3 regions of the Microbacterium sp. NPDC060132 genome follow, and region 2 is predicted to be linked to each of the others. Evidence: predicted binding sites of a transcription regulator. Region 2 holds the regulator's gene; each other region holds the start of a gene.
The links. The regulator LexA, encoded in region 2, represses DNA repair genes until DNA is damaged. The targets are predictions, from matches to a motif close to TCGAACANNTGTTCGA.
Positions count from the first base shown of each region.

Region 1 (3,257 bases), on a different contig from region 2:
CGGACCCGGCTTCGACACCACCGTCAGCAGCTTCGAGATCTACCGCACCGGGTTGCAGACCTTCGACGTGGGGGCTGCCGCCGCGCAGACCATCGCGTTCCTGGTGCTGGTCACCATCGTCATCCTGCCGCTCAACGCCGTCCGGCAGCGCCTGCACAGGGAGAGCTGACATGTCGCTCACACTCCGCACCTCCGACCACGCCTCCGACAGCGCGACCGTCACGCTGGTCGTGCCGGACGCGCGCCGCCGTCGTCGCCGCAGCCGCACCTCGAGCATCTCGCGCCCCGGTCGCCCGTCCGTGCTCGTCACCGTCGTGAAGTGGGTCGTGATCCTCGTCGCGATCGTGCTCGCCCTCCTGCCCGTGCTGTACATGGTGGGCATGTCGTTCAAGAGCCCGGACGACATCCTGTCCACCCGCATCCTGCCCTCGCGGCTCGCGTTCGAGAACTGGGTCGGCGCGTTCGAGAACTGGCCCATCCTCACCTACCTGCGCAACTCCCTCGGTGCCGCGCTCGTGGCGGTGCTGGTGTCGCTCGTCGTCTCGATCCCCGCCAACTACGCCATGGCGCGGCTGCGCGCGGGCGGGAAGCAGACCCTCGGGCTGATCGTCTCCGCCTACGTCGCCCCGCCGATCGTCGCGATCATCCCGCTGTTCGTGCTGGTGCGCACCGCCGGGCTGATGGACTCCGTGATCGGGCTCGGCATCGTGGAGGGCCTGCTGCTCACCCCGGTCGCCGTGTGGCTGCTGGACGGGTTCTTCCGCGCGATCCCGTTCGAGGTCGACGAGGCCGCGCAGATCGACGGCTGCGGACCGCTGCGCACCCTGTGGGCGGTCATCCTCCCGCTCACCGCGCCCGGCATCGTCGCCGTGTCGATCATCGTGTTCATCCTCGCGTACAACGACTTCCTCATCCCGCTGCTGCTCACGCAGAGCATCGACTCGCAGACCCTCCCGGTCGGCATCGCGCTCATGCAGGGCGGCCGCGAGGTGATGTTCGGGCAGATGGCCGCCGCCAGCCTCGCCGGCCTCATCCCGATCTACCTGCTCGCGCTGTTCCTGCAGAAGTGGCTCGTCGGCGGGCTCACCCAGGGGAGTGTGAAGTAGCCCGAGGACGCGATGGTCCGAGTGCGGGGTCGGAGACGTGGCGGGCGGGGTGGTCCGGGGTGCGTTTGTGAGGCCGCGACAGGGGCGGAGCGGGGGATGGATCGCGTCAGGGGGCGGGGCGGCGCGCGATCGAGATCGAGTCGGCGGCGGCGAGGCGTCGGAGGTGGGCCGTGATGCGGGCCCGGAGATCGTCGTGCTGCGGGCCGAGGCGGGTGGCGGCGTCGTGCCAGTTCGAGGGGTCGTAGCGCCAGACGGGCCAGGACTTCAGGTCGGGCGCTTCCCACTCGTAGCGGGGCCAGACGTGGGCATGGACGAAGGCGTCGGTGTTGCCGAGGATGTCGATGTTGATGCGACGGAACGCCGGATCGACCTCTCGGCAGGCGTGCTCCACGGCCGTGGCGAGGAGGTCGACGGCGGCGAGGAACCGTACCCGTTCCTCCCGCGGCAGGTCCGCCAGCGCGGTGGCCTCCGGATCCGTGCCGAGCAGCACGCAGTAGCCGGGGAGGAACTGCACATCGCCGATCACCGCGTAGCCGCCGGGCAGTTCGGCGAGCAGCGTCGGGTTCTCTCCCCGCGCGGCGGAGCGGATGCGGTCGTCACGCCAGTCCATGCCGCCGATGCTATCGATGGGTGCTCCGGCGGGGACGATCGGGTCGCGAGGGCGTGGTCTGCGAGCCCGTTCCGTCGGGCGCCACCGTGCGGTTCGTGGAGGGCGTCGGTGGCCCTCTCGACAGCCCGATATCCCGGTTCTCGATTCGAACAAAGATACGAAACTCGCCGCCGTCGACGGTAGAATCGGGGCATGTCCACACTCTCCGGTTTGCACGAGGCGATGTCCCGCCTCGACGCCGCGTGGGGTGGCGCGGGCGATCCGATGGACCTGAACCGCGAGCAGTTGATCGCGGTGAACGACGCGATCGGCGTGCTGCGGAGACGTCTCGACGCGGTGCACGTGTCAGTGGGAGCGGGCATCGCGCGGGAGTCGCGGCCTGAGCTCGGTGCCGGCAGCCTGGCGAAGCAGCAGGGCTATCGGAACCCGGCGAGGCTGATCGCCGCGACGACCGGAGTCTCGACGGGAGAGGCGGCGCGACTGGTGGCGGTGGGCGAGGCCACGGCCCCGCGCGCCGACCTCCTGGGGCAGCGACTGCCGGCGAAGTACCCGTGCGTGCGGGAGGCGTTGGCCGCGGGTGCGCTCGGTGCGCCGGCGGCCGCGCTGATCGTCGCGATGCTCGACCGGTGCCGCGTGGCCGTGGGTGCTGCTCGGGTGGCGGAAGCCGAGCGGGTGCTGGTGGAGCAGGCGGCGGGGTTGTCGGTGGATGAGGTGCGGCGGTTGGTGGTGCGGGCGGAGGCGTGGGTCGATCCGGATGGGGTGGAGCCGCGGGCGGAGGAGCAGCGGTCGCGTCGGTCGTTGACGCTGTTCGAGCGTGACGGGATGGTGCATCTGAACGCGGTGCTGGATGCGGAGACGGCGGCGCCGGTGGTGGCGGCGATCCGGGGGTTCGTGTCGGCAGCGTTCGCGGCGCGTCAGGAGGCGCCGGATGCGGGGGCTCCGGATGCGGACCGTCGTACAGTGCCGATGATCCAGGCGGATGCGTTGTCGGCGTTCGCGGGGCACGTGCTCGGGTGTGCGTCGCGGTTGCCGCTGGCCGGGGCGACGGTGGTGGTGCGGGTGGGCCTGGGGGATCTGGAGGCGGGATCGGGGTCGGCGCAGGTGGACGGGATCGATCAGCCGGTGAGCGTCGGGGCGGTGCGGCGGATGGCGGCGGGCGGCGGGGTGATCCCGTGTGTGCTCGGCGGGGGCAGTGAGGTGTTGGACTGGGGGCGGGAGAAGCGGTTGTTCACCCGGGCGCAGCGGCTGGCGCTGGTGGAGCGAGACGGGGGGTGTGCGATGTGCGGGTTGCCGCCGGAGATGACGAAGGCGCATCACATCCGGTGGTGGTCGCGCGACCGCGGGCCGACGGATCTGTCCAACGGGGTGCTGCTGTGCGAGACGTGTCACCATCGCATCCACGACAACGGGTGGGACATCCACATCGACAGCGGCGAACGCGGCAGTGGTGGCGGTGGTAGCGGCGGCGGGATGGCGAGGGTGTGGTTCGTGCCTCCGCGGTACATCGACCCCGCACGCACGCCTCGGCTCGGTGGGCGGGC
Region 1 is NZ_JBHWXU010000001.1:1,616,282-1,619,538, forward strand. It holds gene ACFWCH_RS07965 (carbohydrate ABC transporter permease) at 1-169, shown strand, start outside; gene ACFWCH_RS07970 (carbohydrate ABC transporter permease) at 171-1,106, shown strand; gene ACFWCH_RS07975 (HIT family protein) at 1,213-1,716, opposite strand; gene ACFWCH_RS07980 (DUF222 domain-containing protein) at 1,909-3,257, shown strand, end outside.
Region 1: ACFWCH_RS07980 (DUF222 domain-containing protein) is a predicted target of LexA. The motif match lies at 1,862-1,877, and genes of this name have one in related genera.

Region 2 (3,257 bases):
GCAGCGCCGCCACCGCCGCGGCCTGCGTGAGCGCGCTCAGGTGATACGGCAGCCGCACGAGGCGGAGCGCGTCGATGAACGCGGGGTCTGCGGCCAGGTAGCCGACGCGCGCTCCGGCGAATGCGAAGGCCTTGCTCATGGTGCGCGACACAGCGAGCCGCGGACGGCCCTCGAGGAGCGTGAGCGCGGACGGCGCGTCATGCGGTGCGAACTCCTGATACGCCTCGTCGACGATCACCACGCCGCGCGCGGCCTCGTAGACCGCCGCGACGACGTCGAGCCCGAGCGGCGTACCGGTGGGGTTGTTGGGCGAGCACAGGATCACCACGTCGGGGTCGGTGGCGCGCACCTGTGCCGCGGCTTCCTCCGGGGTGATCGAGTAGTCGGGGTGCCGGGTGCCGGCGACCCATGACGCACCCGTGCCCTGCGCGATCAGCGGATACATCGAGTAGGTCGGAGCGAAGCCGAACGCCGTCCGCCCCGGTCCGCCGAACGCCTGCAGGATGTGCTGCAGCACCTCGTTCGAGCCGTTGCCCGCCCAGATCTGCTCGGCCGTGAGCCCGTGACCGAGGTAGTCCGCGAACGCCTCCCGCAGCGTGGTGAACTCCCGGTCGGGATAGCGGTTGACGTCGCGGATCGCCACGGCGATGTCGTCGAGGATGTCGCTGGCGACCTCGTCGGGAACGGGATGCGTGTTCTCGTTGACGTTGAGGGCGATCGGGAGCGGTGCCTGCGGTGCGCCGTACGGAGTGAGTCCGCGCAGATCGTCGCGCAGCGGGAGATCGTTGAGGGAGAGGGTCACCCTATCCATGTTAAGAGGACGAGGCGGCACCGACGGCCATGCGTCACTCCGCGTACTGCGCCGGGATCGCGAGCTCCTGACCGATCTGGATCTCTCCGCCGCGGAGCAGGTTCATGCGGCTGATGTCGCCGATCACGTCGCGCGGGTCGGCCTCGGGAGCGATCGAGCCGGCGATCGACCAGAGGGTGTCACCGGGCATGACCGTGATGGTCTCGACGGCGGCCACGGGCTTGTCGGCACCGGAGGCGATGGCGCTGCCGCCGCTGATCGCCGCGAAGGCGATGCCGACGGCGAGCGGGACGGACGCGACCGCGAGCAGCACACCGCGACCGCGAGCCGTGAGCCGGAGCCGCGTGGCCGGACGGGCCGTGGCGGAGATCGCGGTCGCGGTGCTGAGGCTGATGGTGCTCATGTCTGCTCCTTCACTGTCCCGGCGCCGCGAGGGCCCGGGGAGGTTGGCGTAGCGTTCGCATCCGCGACTCGGCCGGGAGCCGTGAATGCGAAGCTACGTTCCGAAGATATCTTCGAGTTCGAACATCTGTCAAGCTGTCTTCGAAACCCTGTCCACGAATCGTCCGACACGCTCGAACAGATCTTCCAGATCGGCGCGATTCTCGGATACGGTTTCGACAAGGACACCCCACCACGGGCCACCGACATTCGAAGAGCGACGTCGGATCTCACGCACTGAAGGAGCATCATGAGCGAGACCACAGCCCCGGAGTCGGAGGCGCCGCGGACCCGCCGTCGCAAGAGCCTCAGCCCCAAGCAGATGGCGATCCTGGAGGTCATCCAGGCCGCCATCGCCCAGAACGGCTACCCGCCGAGCATGCGCGAGATCGGCGACGCCGTCGGGCTCAAGTCGCTCTCCAGCGTCACGCACCAGCTCGGCCAGCTGGAGCTGAGCGGCTACCTGCGTCGAGACCCGGGCAAGACGCGGGCCATGGAGGTGCTGATCGACCTGCCCGGCACCGGCTCCGGCGCCGAGAACCCGGCCGATGTCACGACTCCCGTCGGCGACGCCGCGCTCGTGCCCCTCGTCGGCCGCATCGCCGCCGGCGTGCCCATCACCGCGGACCAGCAGGTCGAGGAGATCTTCCCGCTCCCCCGGCAGCTCGTCGGCAAGGGCGACCTGTTCATGCTCAAGGTCTCCGGCGAGTCGATGATCGACGCCGCCATCTGCGACGGCGACTGGGTCGTCGTCCGCTCGCAGCACGACGCCGAGAACGGCGAGATCGTCGCGGCGATGCTCGATGGCGAGGCCACCGTCAAGGTGCTCCGTCGCCGCGATGGACACACGTGGCTGCTGCCGCGGAACACCGCCTTCGAGCCCATCCTCGGCGACGAGGCCGTGGTGCTCGGCAAGGTCGTCGCGGTGCTGCGAGCCGTCTGACCCGGACACGAGGAAGGCCCTCCCCGATCGCTCGGAGAGGGCCTTCGTCACGTGATCAGACCGAGGCGCCCACCTCGGCGCGCACGCGGCGCGTGGCCTCGACGATGTTCCGCAGCGACGCGGTGGTCTCCTCGTAGCCGCGGGTCTTGAGGCCGCAGTCCGGGTTGACCCAGAGCTGCCGCGTGGGGATCTCCTCCACGGCGCGACGCAGCAGGGACTCCACCTCCTCCACCGCGGGAACCCGCGGGGAGTGGATGTCGTAGACGCCGGGGCCGATGCCGTGGTCGAACCCGGCCTCGGCGATGTCCGCGACGACCTCCATCCGGCTGCGGGCGGCCTCGATGGACGTGACGTCGGCGTCCAGCGCGCGGATCGCGTCGATCACGACACCGAACTCCGAGTAGCAGAGGTGCGTGTGCACCTGCGTGCCCGGTGCTGCCCCACCGGTCGCCAGACGGAACGACGCCACCGACCAGTCCAGGTAGGACGGCTGATCGGCCTTCTTCAGCGGCAGCAGCTCGCGCAGGGCCGGCTCGTCGACCTGGATCACGGCGATGCCCGCCGCCTCGAGGTCGGCGATCTCCTCGCGCAGCGCCAGGGCGACCTGGTTCGCGGTCTCCCCCAGCGGCTGGTCGTCGCGCACGAACGACCACGCGAGGATCGTCACCGGCCCCGTGAGCATGCCCTTGAGGTGCTTCGCGGTGAGCGACTGCGCGTATCCGGACCAGTCGACCGTGATCGGTGCCGGCCGGGAGACGTCGCCCCACAGGATCGACGGTCGTGTGGCGCGGGAGCCGTACGACTGCACCCACCCGTGCTCCGTGACCGCGAAGCCGTCGAGGTTCTCGGCGAAGTACTGCACCATGTCGTTGCGCTCCGGCTCCCCGTGCACCAGCACGTCGAGCCCGAGATCCTCCTGCAGCGACACGACCGCGGCGATCTCCCGGCGCAGGAAGTCGTCGTAGTCGTCGCGGGGGATCTCACCGCGCGTGAACCGCGCCCGTGCGCGACGGATGTCGGCGGTCTGCGGGAACGACCCGATCGTCGTCAGGGGCAGGACCG
Region 2 is NZ_JBHWXU010000002.1:199,560-202,816, reverse strand. It holds gene ACFWCH_RS17465 (histidinol-phosphate transaminase) at 1-811, opposite strand, end outside; gene ACFWCH_RS17460 (LysM peptidoglycan-binding domain-containing protein) at 846-1,214, opposite strand; gene lexA (transcriptional repressor LexA) at 1,503-2,195, shown strand; gene metE (5-methyltetrahydropteroyltriglutamate--homocysteine S-methyltransferase) at 2,251-3,257, opposite strand, start outside.

Region 3 (3,257 bases), 110 kb from region 2:
AGCCCCCGACCTGTCTGATTCGGGGCTCGACATGCTTCCACTCTAGGGGGAGGCGCACCGCAGACTCCTGCCGCGCTCGCCGCACCCACCGCGCTCGCCGCACCTGCCGCGCTCGCCGCACTCGCTGCATCCACCGCTCGCCGCACCTGCCGCACTCGCTGCACCCACCGCTCGCCGCACCTGCCGCACTCGCTGCACCCACCGCTCGCCGCACCTGCCGCACTCGCTGCACCCACCGCTCGCCGCACCCGCCGGCATCATCAATGCGCTCGCAGCATCGCGACTCAGAACGGTGCCGCCTCCGCGAACACCACCGATGGCCGAGGCGGCGGACGGTCGAGGTAGCTCCGTCCGGCCGGACTCGTCCACTCCAGAAGGCCGCCCGGCCGCTGCCGCACCTGCCACGGGGAGTGGTGCTTGAGGGTGTGGTGTCTGCGGCAGAGGGTCGCCAGGTTCCGGTGCTCGGTCGTCCCGCCGCGGGCCGCATCGTGGGTGTGGTCGAGGTCGCTCTTCCGCGCCGCGAGGCCGCATCCGGGGAAACGGCAGCGCTGGTCGCGCGCTCGCAGGTGCCGGCGGAGCTCCTCGCTCGGCCGGTAGCGGTCGACCGCGAGCGTCGCGCCGCTGATCGGATGCGTGAGCACCCGATCCCACCCCGCGGCGCCGCCGGTCAGATGTCGGGCGGTCTCCGCATCGATCGGCGTCTGACCGTCGAGCTCAGCCGGAGCACCCGCCGCCGTGGGGTGATCGTCACGAAGAAGGGTCAGCACGGGCACCGTCACCTCCACGCGCGCCCGCAGCTCGCCCAGCAGACCGTCCGCCGTGTCGTGGCCGGCCGGGGTGCCAGTCAGCACCAGATCGGAGAGCAGGTCGGCTCGCAGCTGGTCGACCGTGCGGGTGTCGGGTGTGGCAGGGGAGGGCTCGGTCGCGCCCCGCTCCGCGCGCGCGTTCTCCTGCTGTACGGCGTGAGCCATCTGCGACAGCCGGTCGAACATGCCGTGGACGAGTGCCGCCGGTCCGTGCATGCCCAGGTCGGCCATCCCGTCGCCTGCGTCTTTCACCCAGACCCGCCGCTGCTCGCGGGCGTCGCGGTGCCGTTCGGTGACCGTGCGCTCCTGGAAGCGTTCGGCGAGGCGTCGCACGAGCGGCCGCAGCCGGTTGGGCGAGGTGGTCTGCGCGAGGGCTACGGCGTCGTCGGCGAAGGCCGACCGCTCGGAAGCGTCGTGGAGATGCGCACCCGCGTCGAGGATCGCGCGCGCGTGCGCCGCGCTGATCAGCCCGCGGCCCTGCGCCTCCCACACCGCGGGGAAGCGCTCGACCAGCCAGGACGCCTCGGACATGCGCCGTTCGACCGCGCGATCGCTCGCGCGCTGGGCCGCGCCGATCTCGGCGGCGACCGTGCGGATCGCCAGGTCGCCGTGGTCGGGGTGGCGCCCCTGCCGGGCGATGTCGACCGCGAGGCGCCCGGCCAGGGCCAGCAAGCCGTCGCGGGCGGCCTGCATGCTGCTCAGCGTCTGCTCCGCCGCGATCAGGCCCGCGACCAGCTCGGCGAGCATCGCCCGCTGGGAGTCGGTGGCGTCGAGCAGCGCGGTCATGACCTCACTCCATCACTGACCACCGACATTCGAACAAAGGATCGAACGAGTATGGACGAAAGTCAGGTCACGGAAAGGTAACGGTCGTGGTTTACTGACGCGATGCTTCTCAACGTCGTCGAAGCCGGTTCGGGCGAGCACACGGTCGTGCTCCTCCACGGCATGATGGGCTCCGCCGAGAGCTGGCACCGCGTCGTGCCCGCGCTGACGGAGCGCGGTTTCCGCGTACTCGCGCTCGATCTCCCCGGTCACGGACTCTCGCCGCGCGATCCGCAGCTCACGATCGAGAGCGCGGCCGACGCGGTCGTCGAGACCCTGGTGCGCCTCCTCGAGCCCCCGTCCGCCACCCCCGGCCCGCCCCTGATCGCCGCGATGGGACACTCCTTCGGTGCCACGGTCCTCGCCGCGGCCGCCCCGCGACTCGAACCGGCGCTCGCCGTCTACGTCGACGCGGCGCTGACCCTGCAGGGCGGTCAGGATCGCGCGGCGCTGGTGTCGCAGTACGAACACGACCGGCGTGCACGCCTGTCGCCGACCGAGCTGCGCCGCGCGCGTCCGTTCTATTCGGTCGCCGATGCCGAGGCGGAGGCCCGCGCGGCCGAGCGGTTCGATGCCGCGACGGCCGCGTCCGTGTCGTGCGGCTCCGATGGGCACTGGAGCGCCGCACCGGGCTCGATCGTGGTCCGCGCCGACCCCAGCGCGTGGGTCACCGACGAGGATGCGCGCCGGTTCGAGCACGAGGGCGTCCGCGTGCGGAGCATCCCCGGCGCGGCGCACACCGTCTGGTACAGCCACTTCGACGTGTTCACGGCGGCGCTGCCGGAGCTCTTCGGCTCCCGCTGACGACAGGGCGGGCGGCCCGCGATCCGCGACTACCCTGGAGAGGACATGGCACATCTTCTCGGGGCCGAAGCCCTGCACCTCGAATACCCGACCCGCGTCGTCTTCGACTCCGTCACCCTCGGCATCGAGGAGGGGGACCGCATCGGGATCGTCGGCCGCAACGGCGACGGCAAGTCCAGCCTCCTCGGCATGCTCGCCGGCACCAAGGAGCCGGACTCCGGCCGGGTGACCGTGCGCGGCGGCACCCGCATCGGTGTGCTGACCCAGGCGGATACGCTCCCGGACGACCTCACGATCGGCGCGGCCGTGGTCGGCGACGTGCCGGAGCACGAGTGGGCGGGCGACGCCCGGGTGCGCGATGTGATCGACGGGCTGCTGCGAGAGCTCCCGTGGGACGCGCGGATCGGATCGCTCAGCGGCGGCCAGCGGCGGCGTGTGTCGCTCGCCAAGCTCCTGACCGGCGACTGGGACGTGATCGCGCTCGACGAGCCCACCAACCACCTCGACGTCGAGGCCATCACCTGGCTCGCCGGTCACCTGAAGAAGCGCTGGTCCCCGAACGCCGGGGCGCTGCTGGTCGTCACGCACGACCGCTGGTTCCTCGACGAGATCTGCACCGAGACGTGGGAGGTGCACGACCGCATCGTCGAGCCGTTCGAGGGCGGCTACGCGGCGTACATCCTGCAGCGGGTCGAGCGTGACCGCATGGCCGCGGCGACCGAGGCGAAGCGGCAGAACCTCGCCCGCAAGGAGCTCGCGTGGCTGCGCCGTGGCGCCCCCGCGCGCACCAGCAAGCCGAAGTTCCGCATCGACGCGGCCAAC
Region 3 is NZ_JBHWXU010000002.1:94,056-97,312, forward strand. It holds gene ACFWCH_RS16935 (DUF222 domain-containing protein) at 285-1,592, opposite strand; gene ACFWCH_RS16940 (alpha/beta fold hydrolase) at 1,695-2,435, shown strand; gene ACFWCH_RS16945 (ABC-F family ATP-binding cassette domain-containing protein) at 2,481-3,257, shown strand, end outside.
Region 3: ACFWCH_RS16935 (DUF222 domain-containing protein) is a predicted target of LexA. The motif match lies at 1,622-1,637, and genes of this name have one in related genera.